Regions from separate parts of the Tropicibacter sp. S64 genome, predicted to be linked through region 1. Evidence: riboswitches for the same ligand, from Rfam matches in the RefSeq annotation. Region 1 holds a riboswitch; each other region holds the start of a gene.
The links. A riboswitch is a leader RNA that binds a small molecule or an ion and turns the genes downstream of it on or off. The one in region 1 is predicted to bind cobalamin.
Positions count from the first base shown of each region.

Region 2: another riboswitch for cobalamin. It lies ahead of ACP159_RS24800 (DUF1636 family protein); the one in region 1 lies ahead of ACP159_RS17320 (CbtB domain-containing protein).
Region 3: another riboswitch for cobalamin. It lies ahead of ACP159_RS24870 (CbtB domain-containing protein); the one in region 1 lies ahead of ACP159_RS17320 (CbtB domain-containing protein).

Region 1 covers NZ_JBNAGK010000011.1:19,951-27,442, forward strand. The annotation lists gene ACP159_RS17305 (protein-disulfide reductase DsbD family protein) at 1-1,264, shown strand, start outside; gene ACP159_RS17310 (class I SAM-dependent methyltransferase) at 1,332-1,958, shown strand; gene ACP159_RS17315 (CbtA family protein) at 2,182-2,892, opposite strand; gene ACP159_RS17320 (CbtB domain-containing protein) at 2,902-3,114, opposite strand; cobalamin riboswitch at 3,137-3,268, opposite strand; gene ACP159_RS17325 (histidine phosphatase family protein) at 3,304-3,846, shown strand; gene ccmI (c-type cytochrome biogenesis protein CcmI) at 3,847-4,983, opposite strand; gene ACP159_RS17335 (cytochrome c-type biogenesis protein) at 4,980-5,453, opposite strand; gene ACP159_RS17340 (DsbE family thiol:disulfide interchange protein) at 5,450-6,004, opposite strand; gene ACP159_RS17345 (heme lyase CcmF/NrfE family subunit) at 6,013-7,492, opposite strand, start outside.
Region 2 covers NZ_JBNAGK010000025.1:3,151-10,642, forward strand. The annotation lists gene cbiB (adenosylcobinamide-phosphate synthase CbiB) at 1-261, shown strand, start outside; gene cobD (threonine-phosphate decarboxylase CobD) at 269-1,252, shown strand; gene bluB (5,6-dimethylbenzimidazole synthase) at 1,243-1,866, shown strand; gene cobO (cob(I)yrinic acid a,c-diamide adenosyltransferase) at 2,034-2,645, opposite strand; cobalamin riboswitch at 2,684-2,890, shown strand; gene ACP159_RS24800 (DUF1636 family protein) at 2,983-3,381, shown strand; gene cobW (cobalamin biosynthesis protein CobW) at 3,383-4,438, shown strand; gene cobN (cobaltochelatase subunit CobN) at 4,450-7,492, shown strand, end outside.
Region 3 covers NZ_JBNAGK010000025.1:16,299-23,790, reverse strand. The annotation lists gene ACP159_RS24895 (FecCD family ABC transporter permease) at 1-15, opposite strand, end outside; gene ACP159_RS24890 (ABC transporter substrate-binding protein) at 58-1,188, opposite strand; gene ACP159_RS24885 (class I SAM-dependent methyltransferase) at 1,313-2,059, shown strand; gene cobF (precorrin-6A synthase (deacetylating)) at 2,146-2,913, opposite strand; gene ACP159_RS24875 (CbtA family protein) at 2,972-3,700, opposite strand; gene ACP159_RS24870 (CbtB domain-containing protein) at 3,718-3,891, opposite strand; cobalamin riboswitch at 3,930-4,142, opposite strand; partial or broken gene ACP159_RS24865 (DUF1636 family protein) at 4,240-4,539, opposite strand; gene cobA (uroporphyrinogen-III C-methyltransferase) at 4,536-5,252, opposite strand; gene ACP159_RS24855 (cobyrinate a,c-diamide synthase) at 5,249-6,559, opposite strand; gene cobM (precorrin-4 C(11)-methyltransferase) at 6,564-7,367, opposite strand; gene ACP159_RS24845 (cobalamin biosynthesis protein) at 7,364-7,492, opposite strand, start outside.

The DNA of each region.
Region 1 (7,492 bases):
GCCAGCCACAAAGGTGGCAAGCGCCCCTGCCCCGCCCTTTCGTCTGGCAACGCGGAGGACCGGGGCGGGGATGCTGGCCGGGATCGCCGCGCTTGCCTTCCTTGGCGGTCTGATCCTGAACGTTATGCCCTGCGTGCTGCCCGTCCTGTCGATCAAGTTCTCGTCTGTCCTGCGCCACGGCTCAGAGGATCGCCCGCGCATCCGCCGCGGTTTTCTTGCCGCCGCCGCCGGGGTCCTCACCTTCATGTGGGCGCTTGCGGCGGTACTCTACGGATTGAAATGGGCGGGTGTGTCCGTGGGTTGGGGTCTGCAATTCCAGAACCCGGTCTTCCTTGCAGGTCTGATCGTCGTGATGACGGTTTTTTCCGGCAACCTGCTGGGCGCGTTCGAGATTTCCTTGCCGTCCAGGCTCCAGACATGGATGGCCAATAACGGCGGCGGAGATTTTGCCACAGGCCTTTTCGCGGCGGTCATGGCCACGCCCTGTTCCGCGCCGCTGCTGGGCACCGCCATAGCCTTTGCGCTGGCCGGTCGGGGTCTCGATATCGCCGTGATCTTTACCGCGCTGGGGCTGGGGCTGGCTCTGCCATACCTGCTGGTCGCGGCGTGGCCAGGAGTGGTGACGTGCCTGCCGAAGCCCGGGCGCTGGATGCTGCTGGTCAAGGTGGTTCTGGGGCTGATGCTGTTGGCCACGCTCGGGTGGCTGGTCTGGGTCATGAGCGGTGTCGCCGGGCCGTGGACTGCGCTCATCGTGCTGGCATTGGCGCTGTCGGTGACCGGGTTGCTGTCGCTCAGCCGCCTGTCACCGGGTCCGCGCCTGTCTGGCGCGGCGCTTCTGGTCGCTGTGACGTTGGTGGCCGCTCCCTTCGTGTCCACGCCCGCCGCCTCCCCCGCGCCGGACGGCAGCGCGCTGGCTTGGCAAAGCTTTGCCCGCGCCGAGATCGCGCGGCAGGTGTCGGGCGGGCAGGTCGTCTTTGTCGATGTCACTGCGGATTGGTGCCTGACCTGCAAGGCCAACAAAGCCCTGGTGCTGGAACGCGACCCGGTGCGCACGGCGCTGTCCGCTGACGGCATCACCCTCATGCAGGCCGACTGGACGCGCCCGGACGAGTCGATTGCGCGCTATCTCGAAAGCTTCGACCGTTACGGCATCCCCTTCAACGTCGTCTATGGACCGGGCGCGCCAGAGGGTATCGTCCTGTCGGAAATCCTGACGGACCGATCCGTGCTGAAGGCTCTCGATCGGGCAACCTTGCCGAACTGACATTTAAACATTATGTATATGGAATATGTTGGACCTTTAGTTGGTCTGCAGATCCGCGTCAGTGGGCATGGCCATGTCAGTCGATCGAAAAGAACACTGGGACACCGTCTACGGCAAGACGCCCGAGACCAGCCTGAGCTGGCATCAGGACGATCCGACAGTTTCGCTCGACCTAATTCGGATGGCCGGAATTCCCAGAGGCGCGTCGGTGATCGACATAGGCGGCGGCATGTCCCGTTTCACGGACGCCGTGCTGGCGATGGGGCTGCGCGACGTGACGATTTTGGACCTGTCGCAAGTGGCCTTGGATGCCGCGCGAGACCGGCTGGGGCCCGCAGGGGGCAGCTTGACCTGGCTGTGTAAAGACATCACCACCTGGTCGCCGACGCGACAGTACGACCTGTGGCATGACAGGGCGGTATTCCACTTTCTCACCGACCCCGCCGACAGAGCCGCCTATATCGAGAGCTTGACACGCGCCGTCCGGATCGATGGCCATGCCATCATAGCCACTTTTGCGCCGGACGGACCGGATCGGTGCAGCGGCCTGCCGGTCGTCCGCTACAGCCCCGAGAATATCGCGGTGCTTTTGGCAGACAGTTTCGCGCCGGTGGCGCATCGCCGCCACCTCCACCAAACCCCGAAAGGCGCGGAGCAAGCTTTTCAATTTAGCCTGATCCGTCGGGTCGGCTGACCTCAGTCTCCCCCGAGTTGCGCCAGTATTGCCTGAACCTCTGCCTTGCGCGCAAACCACGCGTCTTGGCCAGTCGCGCGTGCGGACGGCCAGTTGCGGCCCTGACATCGGGAAACAACTCGCTGATCTGGCAACGCTTTGGTCGCGCCGGAATTCCGCCGCAAGCACCGAACGTGAAGGTTACTTTCTGAACGTCACCGTGCCGATATCTGTACACCTCCCGTCAAATGGATTGGCCGAACCGTTCGACCAGCCAGCCAAAGGCGATCCCCGTGCTGGCCCACAGCGTTGCCTGCACCGCCAATGTCGATGCCCGGAACTGCCAGAGCAGATCGCGCGGAAAGGCCGGGTCCACCTCGTGGAACGAGGGCAACAGGATCGCTGCCCCGGACATGACCCCTGCGTAGATCCCCGCCCCGATCAGCATCTTGCGTCGTCGCGAAGCGATCCCTTTCACCGCCGAGACAGCCGGCCCGAGGGTTGCCAACGACAGCGCCAGAAAGGCGAAATAGGCCAGGGTGCGCGCCCCGATCGTTTCGGGGTTGCCAACTGCTGGCGGATTTCCCGGAAACTTCAGCATGGGAACGACGATCACCGCGGCAAAGCCCAACGCCGTGATCCAGGCCACCGTGGCCCGTGTCGATCCATGCAGGATCCGCCCCCGCGCCACGGCAAAGCTGATTGCCAGGATCCCGCCCAGGGCCACGCCCACGGCGGCGAGACCGACGAACAATCCAGGACCAGCCTGCAAATGGCGCGACATGCCGCCGGTATCGGAAAGATCCGGCGTATCTGTCGCGTGTGTGTGGCTGTCGGTGGTTTCCATCGCGATGGCCGCGTCCAGCGCAGGTTCACCGACAAGTCGCGCCACGCCGAACGTCACCACGGACGCCAACAGCCCGGCCAGAAGGCCGAGCACAAGAAGACGAGTCATCGCTGTAACTTAGTGGCAGGGAAAGCCAAGAAGGTGGCGCGCATCGTGCACGAATTCGTGCACGTCGGTCCCGGCGAAAACAGACCATGCGCCCTGCTCTGCACCAACGAAATAGACCAGCAGGACAGCCAGCAGCGCGGCCAGGATCGCCCAAGGGGCAATGTCCCGCATAGGGATGGCGGGAAGATCGCTCGAAACGGCGGGACGGGTTGCGACAGTCATTTGGTACTCCTTCTGATGACGCGTCATGAGTATTTTCCAGGGATCCGTGTCTGACTTACGCTTGCGCGATCACAGTGGCGCGACCGTGCCGGATTTTCACCGGCTTCCGTATTCCCCTGTGTCTGATCGATAGGCCAGAATGCCTCGAGCTGCCAACATTTTCTTGCCTCGCCTGTACGAAAGCCCCCCATGCGCCTGATCCTCGTTGCCGCGCCCATGTCTGCGCATCACCCCTTTCGCCTTGCCGCGGATATGAGCGCTGCGCAGGTACAGCGGGCACGTACCCTCTCTGGCCGGCTTGGGGGCAGTGCTTGCCAGACCGCGCCAGGGACCGGTGTCTTGGCCTTGGAGCTTGGATTGCAGCCAAACGACTGCGCGGCGCTCGGCGCGCAGGATTTCGGGCACTGGACAGACATGACCCTGGACGAAGTCGCCGCCACCGATCCCGAGGCACTGTCACTGTGGACCCGTGACCCCGAAGCTCGCCCCGGCGGGGGTACCTCCCTGACAGACCTCTGCGCGACCGTACGACCCTGGCTGGACCAGATGGCGGCCTCGTCGGCAGATCGTGTGGTGGCTCTGGCGGCCCCGCCCGTGCTGCGCGGAGTCATTGTCAGCGCGCTGGACCTGCCGCCTATTGCCGGGTTCCGGCTGGATATCCATCCTCTCGCCCCGATCCACCTGGTACACGACGGTCAACGATGGACATGGCGGCCCGGTAACCCGGACTGATCACGGGTTTTCCAGACGTGCGATGCTTGCCCTGACCTCTGCCTTGCGCGCATCGCCCTCGGGCAACAGCGCATCCGCGCGAAGGTAAGCGTCCCGCGCCTTGTCCATCTCTTGGAGCACGCCATAGGCATTCGCCAGCCTGAGCCATCCGTTCACGTCATCCGGTTCATCCTCAAGCCGCGTCGCCAGACGATCCACCATGGACCGTATGAAAACCGCCCTGTCGCCTTCGCTCATCTCCTGTGCGGCGGCGACATCGGCGGCACTGGGGCTGCGGGCAACAGGCGCACGCGACGCGATGGGCGCCCGGCCGAGTGTTTGTGCGAATGCATTCGCCTGCGCAATATAGGTGTCCATCCAGGGCTGGTAGCCCGGCGTCTCGGCCAGTCGCGCCGTCAGGCGGTCATGAGCTGCCCCGACCTCTCCTGCCTGCGCGTCCGCGATCGCAAGGTAGAACGCCGCCGCCGGGTTCGAGAGGTCCAGCGTCAGCGCCCTGTTCAAAGCGGTCACCGCGTCCGGCGTGACGGTTCCGTCATTGGCCCGGATCATCGCCTCGGCCAGCATCGACCATGTCGCCGAAACCGCGTCGTCACGGCCAGAGGCCGTCCGGAAGGCGGTAACGGCTTCGTCGAATTGTCCCATGCGCGCATAGGTCTGGCCCAACAACATCCAGCCATCGGTCGGGCCGCCGTCGGGATCGGCCCTCAGCCTTTCGCGCAATTGCCCAGCCAAATCGGCGATCCGTCGCGTGTCGGCGCGCTCGTCGGCGCGGTCGGCGAAGGCCACAGCCGGCACGTCGGGCGCACCGGCGAACGAATAGTAGCCAAAGGCCATGACCGGGACAAACACCGCCGCGAGGATCAGCGCGCCGCGCCCGCCTGTCGTCGTGACGGTCTGCCGATCAGCGCGCCGCAGCACCTGCGCCATGCGGCGGCGGATTTCCTGCCTTGCGGCCTCTGCTTCGGGTGCAGAGACCAGCCCCCGCGCCATGTCGCGGTCGATTTCTTCGAGCTGGTCGACCAGAACCGCCGGCACGGCGTCGGCGCGCAAGACCGGTGCCATGCCTGCCCGGCGCATCGGAAACAGCGCGATGGTCAGACCAGCAATCGCCATGATGGCGAAAATACCCCAGATCATTCCGATCCTCCCTGTTTGTATCGGTCCATGGCCGCTGCAATGCGCGCCTCGTCTTCGGGATCGAGCGCCGCGTCGGTGCGTCGGCGTCGGGCCCGCGAAAGACTGAGCCCCCCGGTCAGCACCGCTGCAAAAATCAGGACCAGCGGCGCAAGCCAAAGCACCACGGTCCGACGTGTGAACGGCGGTTTCAACAGGACGAAATCTCCGTAGCGCGCGTGGATGTAGTCGACCACTTCCGCATTGCTGTCGCCCGCGGTCAGCCGTTCACGTACGAGCAGCCGCAAATCCCGCGCCACCCCGGCGTTGGAACTGTCGATGTCCTGGTTCTGGCAAACCACGCAGCGCAGCTGCTTGGAGATCACGCGGGCGCGCGCCTCAAGCGCCGGGTCGGCCAGGATCTCGTCCGGCTCTACAGCCTGCGCGAGCATGGGCAAGACAGCCAACAGAACGGCGAGCACCACCGCCCTCATGACAGGCCGCCTTGCGCCTGCTGCAACGCGAGCGTGAATTTTGCCACGGCGTCCTCGCCCACGATCGGCCCGACATAGCGATACAGAACCGTTCCGTCTCCGCCGACGATGAAGGTTTCCGGAACGCCGGAAATGCCCCATTCGATACCCGCCCGACCATCGAGGTCAGAGCCGATGGCACTGTACGGGTTGCCCAACTCGGCGAGCCAACGCAGGGCGTCCTCGGGCTTGTCCTTGTAGTTGATGCCCAGAAGGCGCACCCCGTCCCGTTCGACGAACCGCGACAGGACCGCATGTTCGGCCTTGCACGGCACGCACCACGAGGCAAAGACATTGACCACCACGGGGCCGGGATTGCCCGACAGGTCCGCTGTTGCAAGGCCCGGCACGTCGAGTCCTGGGACCGGGTCCAGCGCAAACTCCGGCACCGGGTGCGAGATCAGAACCGAGGGGATATCATTTGGGTCACGCTCAGGGTCCAGTCCCCAAAGGAAAAAGGCCCCGAGGATGGCCGCCAACACCAACGGCAGCCCGGCTAACATGCGTTTCATGGTCACTCCTATTCGGCGGGCTGGGGTTGCGGTCGGCGCGCCCGCCGTGGCGCCCCGACGCGCAGGCGACGGTCCGATAGCGACAGCGCGCCACCCAGCACCAGCAGGCCCGCACCAATCCACAGCAGGTTCACCAGCGGTTCGTACAGGATGCGCAGGGTCCACGCCCCGCCCTTGGCCGCCGTGTCCGAGGCCGGTTCCGTGATCGAGGCGTAGAGATCCCCTGCCAGGGTCGAGCGGATCGCGGATTCCGTTGTCGTCGACCGGGCCACGGGATAGCTGCGCCGTTCGGGGAACAAAGTCGTCACGTAGCTGCCATTGCGCCAAACCTTCAACCGGCCCTGATCGGCCAGATAATTCGGCCCGCGACGCTTCTCGACCCCCTCGAACAGGACCTCGAACCCGGCAATCTCGATGCGGTCCCCAGGTCGGACAAAGGCTATTTCTTCGCTCTTCCAGGCGCTTGACCCGACCATGCCCAGTATGACCACCGCCAGCCCGGCATGAGCCAGCGTCATGCCATGCGACGCCCGTGGTAGTGCGCGGGCGCGGCGGGCCGATTCGGACAGCGGTGCGTCGAACAGCTTGATCCGCAGCGCCCATTCCCGAAGCGTCGCAAACAGCAGCCAGAGCGCTGCGGCAACCGCGACATAGGCCAACACAGGCGCACCGGTCTGAACATACCAAAGCATCAGAGTCGCAGCGAGGCACAGCAGCGCCACGAAGCGCACCCGTTGGAGCACCCCGCCAATATCGGCGCGCTTCCACGACAGGAACGGCCCGATCCCCATGAACAGCACGAGGACCAGCATCATCGGGACGAAAGCGGCGTTGAAGAACGGTGGTCCGACCGAAATCTTGTCGCCGGTCAACGCCTCCAGCAGCAGCGGGTAGAGCGTTCCGAACAGCACCGTCCCGGTCGCCGCCGCGAGGATCAGATTGTTGAGCAGCAGGCCTGCCTCTCGGCTGACGGGCCGGAACAGGCCGCCGCCCTCCATCTCGGGGGCCCGCCACGCATAAAGCGCCAACGACCCGCCGATGGACAGGCCCAACAGCCCGAGGATGTACAGCCCGCGCTCTGGATCGACGGCAAACGCATGAACCGAGGTCAGCAGCCCCGAACGCACGATGAAGGTGCCCAGCAGCGACAACGAAAATGTCAGGATCGCCAGCAGGATCGTCCAGCTTTTGAAGGCGTCGCGCTTTTCCGTGACGATGGCGGAATGCAGCAGCGCCGTTCCCATTAGCCACGGCATGAAGCTGACATTCTCCACCGGGTCCCAGAACCACCAGCCGCCCCAGCCCAACTCGTAATAAGCCCACCACGATCCCAGCGCGATCCCGGCTGTCAGGCTCATCCACGCAGCCAGCGTCCACGGCCGCACCCAGCGCGCCCAGGCGGCATCGACCCTCCCTTCGAGCAAGGCCGCAACCGCAAAGGAAAACACGATGGAAAAGCCTACATACCCGAAATACAGCAGCGGCGGA
Region 2 (7,492 bases), on a different contig from region 1:
CTGACCGCCATCACGGTCATGTGGCGTGACGCTGGCGCACATCGCTCGCCCAACGCCGGCTGGCCCGAAGGCGCAATGGCCGCCGCGTTGAACGTGCGCCTGTCGGGTCCACGGGTCTACGACGGGCAGATCGCGGAGGAGCCCTGGCTGAACGAAGGTGCGCCCGATCCCGACGGTCAGGATCTGCACCGTGCACTGTCGCTTTATCGTCGTGCCATGGCGCTTTGCGGGCTTGCCCTTGCCGCGATGGCCTTGCTTTAACGCGCGCATGACCAAGACCAGAGATCACGGCGGCAATCTGGACGCAGCAATGGTCCGCCTGGGCGGCACACCGGGCGAATGGCTCGATCTGTCCACGGGCATCAACCCGATGCCCTATCCGCTGCCGCCCATCCCGCCCGAGTCCTGGGCCGTCCTGCCGCGCGGAACCGACATGGCGCGTCTGTCGGATAGCGCCGCCGCGGCCTATGCCACCTCGGCACGGGTGATCCCCATGGCAGGGGCGCAGGGGGCGATCCAGATCGTGCCATGGCTGCGAACACCCGGACGCGCGGCCGTCCAGGGACCCACCTATAACGAACACGCTGCTGCCCTGCGGGCCTGCGGCTGGCAGGTATCGGAGGTCGCGCATCTCGAAGCACTGTCCGGGGCGGATCTGGCCGTGGTGGTCAACCCCAACAACCCTGACGGCAGGCGCCATGCGCCGGAACGCTTGTCGGCCTTGGCCGCGACCGTTGGCCTGCTGATCGTCGACGAGAGTTTTGCCGACCCGGACCCGGATGTGTCGCTGGCCCCGGGCGAGGTGCCCGACAACGTGGTCGTCCTGCGGTCTTTCGGCAAATTCTACGGTCTGGCTGGGCTGCGTCTAGGCTTTGCGCTGGCAAACGGCACGCTTGCCGACCGATTGGCCGAGATGGCCGGCCCCTGGCCCGTCTCCGGCCCCGCCATCGAGATTGCCTGTCACGCGCTGGCCGACCCGGACTGGCAGGCGCAGACCATCGCAAAACTGACCGAGGGCGCCGCGCGGCTCGACGCGATGGCGCGGCGCGCGGGCTGGGACCTTGTCGGCGGCACGCCGCTCTTCCGCACCTATGCAGCGCCCGATGCCGCCGCTGCGCAGAACACGCTGGCCGGACATCGTGTCTGGAGCCGCATCTTTCCCTATTCCGACCGCTGGATCCGCCTTGGACTGCCCCAGGATACCCGCTGGCGCCAGTTGGACACCGCGATGGAGGCCGCCAGATGCACATGACCGACGCCCATCGCGACCGCCTGAAAGACCTCCTGACCTGGCGCCGGGATATCCGCCACTTCCGCACCGATCCGCTGCCCGAGGGAACGCTCGACAGGCTGCGCGAAGCGATGGACAGCGCCCCCTCGGTGGGCAATGCGCGGCCTTGGCGCGTTCTGCGCGTGCTCGATCCAGTCCTTCGCACAAGGGTGCGCGAAAACTTTGCCTTGCAGAACGCGGCGGCGGCCAAGGGCTACGCCGCCGAAGACCGCGCGGCCTATGAAAAACTGAAGCTCGCCGGGTTGAACGAGGCACCCGAACATCTGGCGATCTTTACCGAGACCGCCCCCGCCGAGGGGCGCGGGCTGGGCCGCCAGACCATGCCGCAAACGCTGGAGCAATCGACCGCAATGGCAATCCATGCCCTGTGGCTGATGGCGCGGGCCTGCAATATCGGGGTGGGTATGGTGTCGATTGTCGACCCGGACGGCATCGAGCGGCTTTTCGAATCTCCGAAGACGTGGCGCTTCACCGCATATCTTTGCATCGGCCGCCCCGGTTTCGACGACGACACACCCCTGCTGCACCGCACCGGATGGCAGGAAAACACGGCGACGCTCTGGCAGAACCGCTGATCACCGCAGCCTCAAGAATCAGCGATCATGGGCCGCTCGCAAGCGGTCGAACCATTCCAGAAGTCGTTCGAGCCTTGACGGTCTTGATTTGGCAAAGCCGCCCGGACGTCGTGGTCAGCCAGTTGCCCTGAACAACACCCTGCGCCACGGATCAATACCGCAGCCGTTCAGAATTCAACGCCCGGCTGTGCCTTGACCCCGTCCCGGAAGGGATGTTTCACCAGCGTCATCTCGGTCACCAGGTCAGCCGCCTCGATCAGTTCCGGCTTGGCGTTGCGGCCGGTCAAGCAGACATGGGTCATGGCCGGCTTGTCATGCAGCAGGAAATCGACCACCTCGTCGATATCCAGATAATCGTAGCGCAGGGCGATGTTGATCTCGTCCAGCAGAACGAAACAGATATCCGGATCGAGTATCTGTTCCCTGGCGATCTTCCATCCATTCTGCGCCGCCGCGATGTCGCGCTCGCGGTCCTGCGTTTCCCAAGTGAACCCCTCACCGGAGACGAAGAAACGGCATTCGTCGGCAAACCGTTCACGCAGGAGGGTCTTTTCGCCAGTGTCCCGATTGCCCTTGATGAACTGCACAACCGCGCAGGGCATGCCATGGGCGATGCAACGGAGGACCATGCCAAAACCCGACGACGACTTGCCCTTGCCCGCGCCGGTATGAACGAGGATGAGACCCTTTTCCTCGGTCTTGGTTTCCATCATCCGGTCGCGCGCGGCCTTGATCTTGCGCATCTTCTCGGCGTGGCGGGCATTTTCGTCTGCGATCAAATCGTCATCCTCTTGCTTGACAAGGCCCCGGGTTTCGGACCATCTGGCGGTGTGTTGGTGCCTGTCTATACAGGTGAAAAGGGAATGTGCAGCCGCCTTCTTCGTGGTCAAGCACAGCCGCCCCCGCGACCGTGACCGGAGACGGCGACTCGGGACCACTGGCGAAAGCTGGGAAGGTCGAGCCGCCAAAGGGCAAACGCCCGAGATCCGCAAGCCGGGAGACCTGCCAACACAAGCCGAATGAAACCGGACGGGGTGTTCCGGTGTCGGGATTGAGCCGACACCATCGGCTTGTTCCGCCATCAGAGCCGCGTCCCATGACCATGGGACCGAGGATATGACGATCAGGCCGGAGAGCCCGACAGCCACAGAACTGCTGGTATGCGTGAAATGCCGTCGCGGGCAGGAACTACCCGGGGACGCGCGCCGCCCCGGACAGGCGCTCTATGACGGGCTGACTGCGCTCGATTGCCCCCATGGCCTGCGCATCACTCCGGTCGAATGTCTGCAAAACTGCGATTACGGCTGCACCATCGCCCTGCGCGGTGGCGATGCGAAATGGACCTACGTTTTCGCGAATGTCGATGAAGGGTCTCATCCGGAAATGATCCTGTCCGGCGCGGCGCAATATCACGACAGCACGGATGGCGTGATCCCGTGGCGCGAGCGCCCGGAGCACTTCAAACGCAACTGCATTGCCCGCATCCCCCCTGTCACCCAGACTGAGGAGGCCTGACATGACCACCCTCGCGAAACTTCCCGTCACGGTGATCACCGGCTTTCTCGGATCGGGCAAGACCACGCTGATCTCGCACCTGATGCAGAACCCCGGCGGCAAGCGTCTGGCCGTTCTGGTCAATGAATTTGGCGATGTCGGCGTCGATGGCGAAATCCTCAAAGGCTGTGCGATCCCCGATTGCCCGGCCGAGAACATCCTTGAGCTGGCCAATGGCTGCATTTGCTGCACCGTGGCCGATGACTTCATCCCGACAATCGAGGCGCTGATGGCGCTCCATCCGCGCCCGGAACACATTCTGATCGAAACCTCGGGTCTGGCCCTGCCGAAGCCGCTGCTGAAGGCCTTCGACTGGCCCGATATCCGGTCCAAGATCACCGTCGACGGCGTGATCGCGCTGGCCGATGCGGAGGCCGTGGCGGCGGGGCGGTTCGCCCCCGACGTGGCCCGTGTTGACGCGCAACGTCTGGCGGACGACAGCATCGATCACGAAACGCCGCTCTCCGAAGTGTTCGAGGACCAGATTTCCTGCGCCGATATCGTCCTGCTGACCAAGCCCGATCTGGCCGGCCCCGAAGGCGTCGCCAGGGCCAGGAAAATCATCGCCGCCGAGGCCCCGCGCCCGCTGCCCATCGTGGAGGTTGCCGAGGGCGTGGTCGATCCGCGCATCATTCTGGGCCTTGAGGCCGCCGCCGAGGATGACATGGATGCGCGCCCCTCGCATCACGACGGGCACGACGACCATGAACATGACGATTTCGACTCGATCGTCGTCGATATCCCCGAACTGACCGATCCCGCCGATCTGGTCCGCGCCATCGAACGCCTCGCCGATCAGAACAACATCCTGCGGGTCAAGGGCTATGCCAGCGTCGCGGGCAAGCCGATGCGTCTGCTGGTGCAGGCTGTGGGCGCGCGGGTGCGTCACCAGTATGACCGCCCGTGGAAGGCCGACGAGGCCCGCTTGGGCCGTCTGGTGGTGATCGCCGAGCATGACGACATCGACGCCGACGCGATCCGCGCCGTGCTGGCCCCCGCCACGCAAGCCGCCGAGTAAGCCCACCCGCCATGCACGTCGTCTTTCGCGAAAGCCATGGTCTCGAAGAGACCGACACGCCCACCGATCTGGGGCAGGACCCGGCAGAGCTGCTTGTCCTGTCCTTTTCGGACAGCGACCTTGGCGCGTTCGCGGAAGGCTGGCGGCGGGGCGGTGGTCCGGACGGTCGCCTGCCCAGCCTGCGTCTGGCGAACCTCTCGGCGCTGCGGCACCCGTTGTCCGTCGACACATATGTCGAAAACACGCTGTCGGGGGCCAAGGGCATCCTGATCCGGCTGATCGGCGGCGTGCCCTATTGGGACTACGGCGTGCAGCAGGTGAGGGCCTTGGCGCAGGCCAAGGGGATCGCGGTTGCCGTCCTGCCTGCCGACGGCCGCGAGGATACGCGGCTGGATGCGGTCTCGACCCTGCCGGTGTCGACCCTGCGGCGGCTGGCGCATCTGTGTGACGCGGGCGGCTCGGTGGCCGCGCAGGCGGCGCTGGCGCAAATGGCCTTGGCGGCGGGGCTTTATGCGGCGCCAGTGGGCGGAGCCAAGACCTTGCCCTTGGTCGGAGCCTGGACGCCGGGCGATGGCGTGGCCTGCCCGTTGCACGACATGCCGGTGGACGATGCGCCGCGCATTCTGCTGGTCTTCTACCGCTCCTACCTTGTCGCCGCCGATCTCGACCCGATCACCGCGCTTTGCACCGCGTTCCGTGCGCAGGGCTATCATGTGCGCGCACTCTTCGTGCCCTCGCTCAAGGCCCCCGAGGCGCGCGGCTGGCTGGAACGCCAGACCCGCGCCTATGCGCCTGATGCCATCGTCAACGCCACCGCCTTCAGCGGAAAGGGCGCGGGCGAGGCCTCGCCCCTCGATGCGGGCGAGGGGCCGGTGTTCCAGGTGGCGCTGGCCACCTCGACCCGCGACGCATGGGCCGAGGCAGAGCGCGGCCTCTCCCCCGCCGATCTGGCCATGCATGTGGTCCTGCCCGAGGTCGACGGGCGGCTGATGGGCGGGGTCGTCTCTTTCAAGCAGCCGGGTGTGCGTGACCCCGACCTGCAATTTTCGCGCTATGCGCACAGCGCCGATGCGGACCGCATCGCGGTGGTCGTGGCGCGAGTCCGCGGCTGGATTGACCTCGCGGCAAAACCCGTGGCCGACCGGCGCGTGGCGCTGGTGCTGTCCACCTATCCCGGCAAGGACTGGAACATGGGACATGCGGTCGGGCTCGACGCGCCCGCCTCCGCCCAGGCGATCCTGTCGGATTTGGCGGGCGCGGGCTATGACGTGGCCCCGGTCGGTGATCTGGAAACCCGCCTGCTGGCGCGGGACATATCCCTGCGGCTGACCGACTATCACCGCCTGCTAACCCGCCTGCCACAGTCCTTGCGCGACGACCTGACCGCCGCCTGGGGTGCGCCCGAGGAGGACAGCACCGTGCAGGACGGGGCCTTTCGCTTTGCCGCTGTCGGGACCGGGCGCGGCTTGGTCGCCCTGCAACCGGAACGCGGCACGCCGAAACTGCGCGATGACGAGTATCACGACCTGTCCCGCGTGCCCTGCCACGCCTATGTCGCCTTTTACCTCTGGCTTCAGGAGCAGGCCGACGCGCTGGTGCATATCGGCGCGCATGGCACGCTGGAATGGCTACCGGGCAAATCCGTCGCCCTTTCCGCCACCTGCTGGCCCGAGGCGCTGATCGGCGCCCTGCCCGTCATCTACCCGTTCATCGTCAACGATCCGGGCGAGGCCGCGCAGGCCAAGCGGCGCATCGGTGCGGTGACGCTGGGCCATGTGCCGCCGCCGCTGCGGGCCAGCAACACCCCCGACCGGCTGGCCCGGCTGGAGGCGCTGCTGGACGAGTTTTCCAACGCCGACGGGTTGGACCCGAAACGCCGCGACCGGCTTCAGGCCGATATCCGCGCCGAGGCGCAGGCGCTTGGCGTCGAGGACGATCTTGGTCTCGACCGCGCCACCTCGACCGCCGAGGCGATCACCCGGATCGACCGCTTTGTCTGCGACATCAAGGAAAGCCAGTTTGGCGAAGGGCTGCATATCTGGGGCCGAGTGCCCGCCGCGCAGGGCCAATTCGACGTGACGGACTCGGCGCAATCCGAACGCTGTGCGCTGCTGGCGGCGCTGGACGGGCGGCGCATCGCGGCGGGGCCGTCCGGGTCGCCCTATCGCGGACGCTCGGATGTGCTGCCCACCGGGCGCAACCTCTTCACCACCGATCCGCGTGCGGTGCCGACCCGCGCCGCCTATGCCCAAGGCGTCAAGCTGGCCGAGGAACTGGTGCGCCGCCACCTTCAGGAAGAGGGCGACTGGCCACGGGGCCTTATCGTCGACCTGTGGGGCTCTGCCACCATGCGCACCGCGGGCGAGGAATTCGCCATGGCGCTGCACCTTCTGGGTGTCCGACCGATCTGGGACAAGGGATCTGAACGCGTTTCCGGCATCGAAGTCCTGCCGATCGCCGAGCTCGACCGCCCCCGCATCGACGTGACCCTGCGGGTGTCCGGCCTGTTCCGCGACGTGTTTCCGACGCTGTCGGCGCTGTTTGCCCAAGCCACGCGGGCGCTCGCCGCGCGCGACGAGGCCCCCGATTGGAACCCCTACGCCGGTCAGGCCCCCACCGCGCGGGTCTATGGGCCTGCACCGGGCAGCTTCGGCCTTGGGATGGGCGCGGCGCTGGACCAGTTCACCCCGAAGGCGCGGGCACAGGCCGGACAAGCCTGGCTCGATGCCTCGTCCTGGGCGCTGGACGGCGATCAGGCCACGCGCGATATGCACGGACTGCGTCAACGCGTGGCGCAAGCCGACAGTTTCGTGCACCTGCAGGACCTGCCCGAAACCGATCTGCTGTTGGCGTCGGACTATGCCGCCCACGAGGCGGGCTTTGCCGCCGCGCAGGCCATCACCGGCGGGCAGGCGAGGCTGTACCATCTGGACGCCACCAAACCCGATGCGCCGCGTGCCCGCCTTCTGCCCGAGGAAATCGCCCGCGTCGTGCAGGCCCGTGCCACCAATCCGCGCTGGATCGCCGGGATGCGCGCGCATGGCTTTCGCGGCG
Region 3 (7,492 bases), on a different contig from region 1:
GGTGAGGGTCGTCATGGGGGCTCCGGTAGGTCCGGCGGCGCGAGGCCGCCGGCAGGCTCAGTTGGTGGCCGCGTCGAGCGAGACCCAGTAGCCGGGGTGATAGTCCACCGGCAGGAAGCGGTCGTGCAGCTCGGCCAGCGTCGCCTCGGGATCGAGATCGGGGAAGAGGTCCGGGTGCAGCCACGTGGCCAGCCGCTGCACGGCAACAAAACTGTAAGGGTTGTTGTAGAACTGGTGCCAGATCGCGTGGACGTCGCCGTTTTCCACCGCCTTGACGCCGGTGAAGCCGGGACGCTGCATCAGTGCGGCCAGCTTTCTGCGCGCCTCTGCCTGATCCGAGCCGGGCCCGACGCCGACCCATGCGCCGCCGGGAACATAAGCCTCCCAGTTGCCACCCGTGACGACGATCTGGTCGGGGTCCGACGCGATCACCTGTTCGGCGTTGATCGTGCCGAAGGTTCCGGGGATGAAGGGCTTTGCCATGTTCTGCCCCCCGGCCAATTCGACGAAAGTGCCAAAATTGCCGTGTCCGAAGGACATGCAGCAGTCCTCGGAATAGCCACCTGCACGCTCGACGAAGACCAGCGGGCGGTCGAGGTCTTCCTGCGCCGCGATCACATCGGTCACGCGGGCGATCTGGGCTTCGTAGAAGGCGTTGAACTCGGCGGCGCGGTCTTCCTTCCCGAAGAGTTGCCCGATGATCTGCATCGACTGGGCGGTGTGCTCGAACGGCTTCTCGCGGAAGTCGACATAGACGATCGGGATGCCGACCTTGGCCAGTTTCTCTTCATACCCGGCCTCATCCGTTGCGGCCTTGGCTTCGAGGTTGAGGATCATCACGTCTGGGTCCAGCGCGACCGCCTGTTCGATGTCGAAGGTCCCGTCCTTGAAGCCGCCAAAGGTCGGGATGTCGGCAATCTGCGGGAACTTCTCGGCATAGAGCGCATAGCTTTCGGGGGAGGCCTGAAGCAGGTCGTCGCGCCAGCCGACGACGCGGGCAAACGGGTCTTCGCCATCCAGAACGGCGGCGAAAAAGATCTGCCGCCCTTCGCCAAGGATCACCCGGTCGGCGGGGCCGTCCAGCGTAACCTCGCGCCCGGTGATGTCGGTGACGGTGATCGGGTCCGCCAGCACAAACGTCGGCAGGATGGCCAGCGCCGTGGCGCCAAGCAAGTGGGAAAAGGTCATGTTCGCGTCCTCTGTTCCGTTTCTGCGCCTTGGGATGAAATATCCGACAAAAAGAGTCAATATATAAGTTGACAAAATTTGTCGACTAAAAGAAACCTGCCTTCGCCAACTGAGGAGTGCCTCCATGATCTCTCCGAGACAGACGAACCGAGACATCCGAGACGAGATCCGCGAATACTGGTCGGACCGGGCCGCGACCTTTGACAACGACCCGGGCCACAAGATCGCCAACGGCGCGGAAATGGCGGCTTGGGCGGCTCTGTTTCGCCGTCATCTGGGGGAGGCGCAGGGGCGGCGCTTGCTGGACCTTGCATCGGGAACGGGCGAAATCGCGCGGCTTTGCATGCAGATGGGGTTCGAGGTCACCGGATTGGACTGGGCCCAGCCGATGCTGGATCGTGCGCGCGCCAAGCTGCCGGGCGTGACCTTCCTGCAGGCGGATGCCGAGCGGACGATGCTGCCTTCGAGCAGCATGGATGTGATCGTGACGCGGCACCTCGTGTGGACGCTGGTCGACCCGGCGGCGGCCTTTGCCGAGTGGTACAGGGTGCTTGCCCCGGGCGGTCAGGTGCTGGTGGTGGACGGGGATTTCGTGACCAAGGGCTGGGTGGCGCGGCTGTTCGGGCAACGGCAAATCACCGATCACGGCGTTACGGCCAGACACCATCGCATCTTGCGACAGGTGTATTTCGCCAATGGTGCGCGGGCCGATCAGGTGGCGGCGCTGCTGGCACAGGCCGGGTTTACAGACATTTGCATCGACCGGCGTTTGGGGCGCATCCACCGGGCTCAGGCGCGGCAACTGGGCTGGCGCAAGGTCCTGCTCCGCCAATCCGAACACCGCTACGCGATCAGCGCCAGGCGCCCGTGACCCGAAGCAAAGTCGGGCTTTGATGCGGGCGCCAAGGAGTGGTCCCGATCTGGCAGGCTTGGCTCCCGACTTTCATCCGCACGCGGTCAATGATCCTGGGCCGGGTTTCGCAGCGATCCTTCCACGCGTTTCAGGATGTAGCTGTCCATGATCCAGCCGTGCCGCCTGCGCGCGTCCGCGCGAAGGCGGACGATCCTGTCCGCGACCTCCGGCAATGCGCCCTTGGCCAGAATCTGCTGGTCCGATCCCAGGTAAGCGCCCCACCAGATGTACCAGCCCTCGGGTGCCAGGTCCCGGAAGGTGCAAAGCCCATCCAGCATGACGACGATAGTTTCGGCGTTGGTCGGAAGTCCGTCCGTTCGCAGCCGAAGGCCGGTGGTGATCGTCACCGCGCCGTTGACACTGTTCAAGGGAATGGCATGCGCGGCTGTCAGGGCCTGTATGGCGGTAATGCCGGGGATCACGCGCACTCGGGGCGCCGGATCGAGCCGCTCGGCGATACGCAGGGTGCTGTCGTAAAGGGACGGATCGCCCCAGACCAGCAGAGCCACTGGACCTGTCACATCGACGTCGGCGAGAGCGGCCTGCCAACGGCGGGCGATTTCGTCATGCCAGTGTTTCACCCGCTCCTGATAGGGCAACTCCGCGTCCCGGACAGGGTATTCGAAATGCACGATGCGGGCTTTCGATCCGGTTTCGGCAATGATGCGATGGCGGATTTCTGCAAGGTCGTCCTTCTCGGCGCCCTTGCGGGGGACGAGGATCAGCGCGGCGTCCCGCAACGCGTTCACCCCGGCGAGCGTTATATGCGAGGGGCTGCCCGTGCCGATGCCGACAAGCCAGAGGTCATCCATGATCTTCATCCCCCGAGAGGGCCCCGGACACGCGGATCGCCCGCCCGGGGCCTTTGTCTCACTGTCCCGGCTCCGTCAACCGCGCGACCGCCGTGCCCAGAACCGCCCAGCAGACAAAGCTGACGCCGATCACCCTGGTCGCGAATAGAGCGGACAGTTCCGGGGGCGCGACCCCGAAGAAGTCCGAAAGCTGCGGTGCGCCGATCACATGTGGTATGGCAATCAGCACGGCTCCCAGGGCGATCCTGACCCATGTGGGACGCAGGAAGATCAGCGCGAGGCCGATCCCCGTCGCGGCGATCGTGGCAAACCACCAGGACTGGCGCAGGTCGATGTCTTCCGAGACTGTTCCCGGCAGGTTCGGTGACAGGCCCATCGCCGGAGCCATCTGGAATACCGCGAACCCCGCAAGTCCCCAGAGCACCCCCTGGACAGGGGTGATTGCCTGGCCCCGCCCGCGTATGGCCTGAAAGACTGCGGCCATGACGAGGCCATAGCCGGAATAGATCAGGCAGGCAAAGAGCAGCGTCAGCGCATTTCGGGTGAACGTCCCGGTTGCACCTGCGTGCGTGTGCTCATGGGCTTCGGCCTCGTGCGTGTGTTCACGGGCTTCGCCCGCGCCGTGAAGCGCCTCCGGTTCGGCGCCGGCAGCATGGACGAGTTCGCCCGATTCATAGAGTTCGGCTTGCAGGATGATATCTTGCAGGAACGCGAAATGCAGCGCCCCCGCGAGAATACCGGTGGCACAGCCGGCGATCAGTCCGCCGGTCAGCATACGAATGTTCATCAAGTGTCAGATGTTCGTCAGTGGCAGGGGAAGCCGGTGCCGTGACGGATATCGTGCGCCGCGTCATGCAGGGCAGCCGATTGCGCATGACCTGCCAGGAAAACGATCCCCAGGCCCAGAAGCGTTGCAAAGACAATGCCGAGCGTGTCGGATGGAACCCGCGCACGGCGGTTGGCGATGAGTTGAGACATGGTTTTTTGCTCCTTGGCCGTCACACCCGACGGCCGTTACGGTTTCAGGTCTTGTGGCCGGTCTCCTGACTCACGGGTCATTGCTTGCCTTTCCCCTTCCCACCGAGCGTTGCCGCTCCGGCAGTGGGTTTTCGAAAGGAGCTCGCCGCATACAGTCGCGGGGGCGGTCGGGGCTTTGCCGTGTTCCGGCTTCCCTGTTCCCATTTGTACCGACCCCGAAGGGCCGGAACGCCACACGTGAATATGGCTTTGCAACGCTCTGACAGTCAATAGAAAAACCCGTTTTCCGAAGGCGCAGAGCGACGTGGAATCGCCGGGTTGCGACTTTGGTGAGCCCGGAATGCGGGCTATCGCCTTGACGCGCAGATCGCCCAGAACGCGCGCGTCCCTGAAATCGCCCGTGGGCGAGGCCGCGTAGTGCTGCAGGAAGGTTTCGATCAGCGGAATCGCATCCGGGGACAGATCGCCAAACAGGTAAGCTGTCTTGCCCGGTGCGCGGATCGCCACGGTCGAGGGGCGTGCGCAGCCGGACATGCAGTCGCGGGTCGCCACGCGGGCATTTGTCCCCAGCCGGGCCTGCAGGCGCTCGGCGAAATCCGACTGGCCCAGCGGGCAACTGCGGCAGATCGTGACCGTCGGGCAGGTCATGTCGCAAGCGGTCCGTAAAGGATCACGGCGGGCCGGTCGCTGATCTCACTGGCCAATCGGTCTGCCAGGGATTTCACCGTGTGACGCTCGATACGCTGGACAGGGGTGCTGACCCCCTCGGCCAGGATCGCCGGCGTGTTGTCGGGCAGGCCCGCGTCGCGCAGCAGGTCCAGAAGTCCGGGAAAGGTCCGTTTGCCCATGAACACCACCGTGGTCGCACCCGGGTCCGCGAGCGCAGCCAGGTTCACGTCCTCGGGCAACTGCCCGGTCACGTCATGGCCGGTGACGAACTGCACCCGGCGCGCGGTCAGTCGCCGGGTCAGCGGAATGCCGGCGGCGGCGGCCGCGGCGCAGGCCGAGGGCACGCCGGGAATGATCTCGTAGGGAATGCCCGCGTCGCGCAGCGCCGTGATCTCTTCCTCCAGCCGGCCAAAGAGACCGCTGTCGCCGGATTTGAGCCGGACCACCTGCTGGTCCTGCCGCGCATAGTCCACCAGCAACCGGCTCACATGATCCTGTTTGGGAGAGGGGCGTCCGGCGCGTTTGCCCACGGCGATCAGGTCGGCGCCGCTGCGCACATGGCTGAGAATCGGCCCGGAGGACAGATCGTCGAAAAGCACCGCGTCGGCGCGTTTGAGCCGGTCCACGGCCTTGAGCGTCAGAAGCTCGGGATCGCCCGGGCCGGAACTGACAAAGCTGACGAGGTGCGTCATGCGGTTTCCTCTTGCGTGATCAGGTGGAAGAACGTGCCCGAGACGTAACCGCGACGGGAGCCGGTCTCGGGCACCGGATTGCCGTCGGCATCGCGCACCTCGGCCAGCGGCGCATCGGGCTGTTCGAGGATCGTCGAGTAGTGGAATTCGTGCCCGCGCAGCGCCGTGCCGGGCGCAAGACCGGGCATCGGCGCTTGCAGCACGGCTCGGCGGTAGCCCATATGGAACTTGCGTTTTTCGTAGCTGGTGACGAGGCCAAGGAGGCCAAGCATCCGGTGACGTGTGCCGGTCTTGTCGATCAGCGCCTTCCCCAGGGCCATGTAGCCGCCGCATTCGCCATGCACGGGGCGGGTCTCGGCGTGGCGGCGGACACCGGCACGGAATGTCTCGGCGGCGGCCAGCCTGCCGGCGTGCAGCTCCGGGTAACCGCCGGGCAGCCAGACAAGTTCAGCGTCGCGGGCTGGGGGCTCATCCGCCAAGGGAGAAAACGGCAGGATCTCTGCCCCGGCCTCGTGCCAGCCTTCCAGAAGATGCGGATAGGTAAAGGAAAACGCCGCGTCGCGGGCGATGGCGATGCGCTGTGCCGGGGGTTTGGGCAGGGTCGCGGGGGCCTCGGGCAAGGGCTTTCCGGCGGCGGCGGCGCGCAGCGCGTCAAGGTCGACATGCTCGCGCAGGAAGGTCGCGTAATCGACAATCGCGGCGTCGAGATCAGGGTGTTCGACCGCCTGGATCAGGCCCAGATGGCGTTCGGGCAGGGTCAGGTCGCCGCGCCGGGGTAGGACGCCCAGCACCGGCAGGCCCGCCCGTTCCATCCCCAGCCGCGTCAGCCGTTCGTGCCGGGGCGAGGCGACGCGGTTCAGGATGACGCCGGCAAAGGGCAAGTCGGGCAGGTATGTCCGAAACCCCAGCGCCGTGGCGGCGGCGGATTGCGCCTGACCGCTCACATCGAGAACCAGCACCACCGGCCAGCCCATCGCCTGTGCGGTCTCCGCGCTGCTGCCAAAGCCCTGCTGGCCGCGCGTTGCCACCCCGTCGAAGAGGCCCATCGAGCCCTCGGCCACGCAGATATCGGCGCCCTGTGCCCGCGCGCTGATCGCCTGCCACAGGTTTGGTCCCATGGCCCAGCCATCGAGGTTGAAACTGTGCCGCCCGCAGGCCGCATGGTGAAAGGCCGGGTCGATATAGTCCGGCCCGGATTTGAACGGCTGCACGGTCAGACCGTCCTCGGCCAGCGCCCTGAGCAGGCCCAGCATCACGGTTGTCTTGCCGGTGCCCGAGGAGGGCGCGGAAATCAGCAGGCCTTTCATGTGCTTACCCCTGTGCTTCGGCGTCGTCGGACCAGCTCGCCCAGGGGCTGTCCGCGCTTTGCGGGCGGTAGCGGCGGTCATAACCCGCCGCATAGAGGCAGCTTTCGTCAAAGCCTTCGCCCGCCAGCGCAGGCCCGACAAGGATCAGCGCCGTGCGCTGGATGTTGTCGCCCAGCCTGTCCTGAATATCTGCCAGCGTGCCGCGCAGAATCGTCTCATCCGGCCAGCTTGCGCGATAGACCACGGCCACCGGGCAGGTCGCGCCATAGGCGGGGGTCAGATCGGCAACGACCCTGGCAAGGTTCCGGATCGACAGGTGAATGGCCAGCGTCGCGCCGGTGGCGGCGAAGTTGGTCAGCGTCTCGCCCCCGGGCATCGACGAGGCCCGCCCGGGCGTGCGCGTCAACACCACGGATTGCGCGAGGCCGGGCAGGGTCAGTTCCGCCCCAAGCGCGGCGGCGGCGGCGGCAAAGGCGGGCACGCCGGGGGTGACGGAGACGGGTATGCCCTCGGCCCGCAGGCGGCGCATCTGCTCGCCCATGGCGGACCAGACCGACAGGTCACCGGAATGCAGCCGCGCCACGTCGAGGCCAGCGTCGTGGGCGCGGCGGATCTCGGCGATGATCTGGTCCAGATCCAGCGGGGCGGTGTTGACGATATGCGCACCGGGCGGGCAATGGTCGAGGATGGCCTGCGGCACCAGCGATCCCGCATAGAGGCAGACGGGGCAGCGTGCGATGATATCCCGGCCGCGCAGGGTCAGCAGGTCGGGTGCACCGGGGCCAGCGCCGATGAAGTGAACGGTCATGTCTTGGGTCCTTCTGCAAGGGCACAGCTGGAAAGGCGATCCTGCGCGTGGATGCGCGGGGTCAAAAGGCGGGCGCCGGGGCCAGCAGCGGAAAGGGCGGCGGCTTCGGCCACCGATCCGGTGCC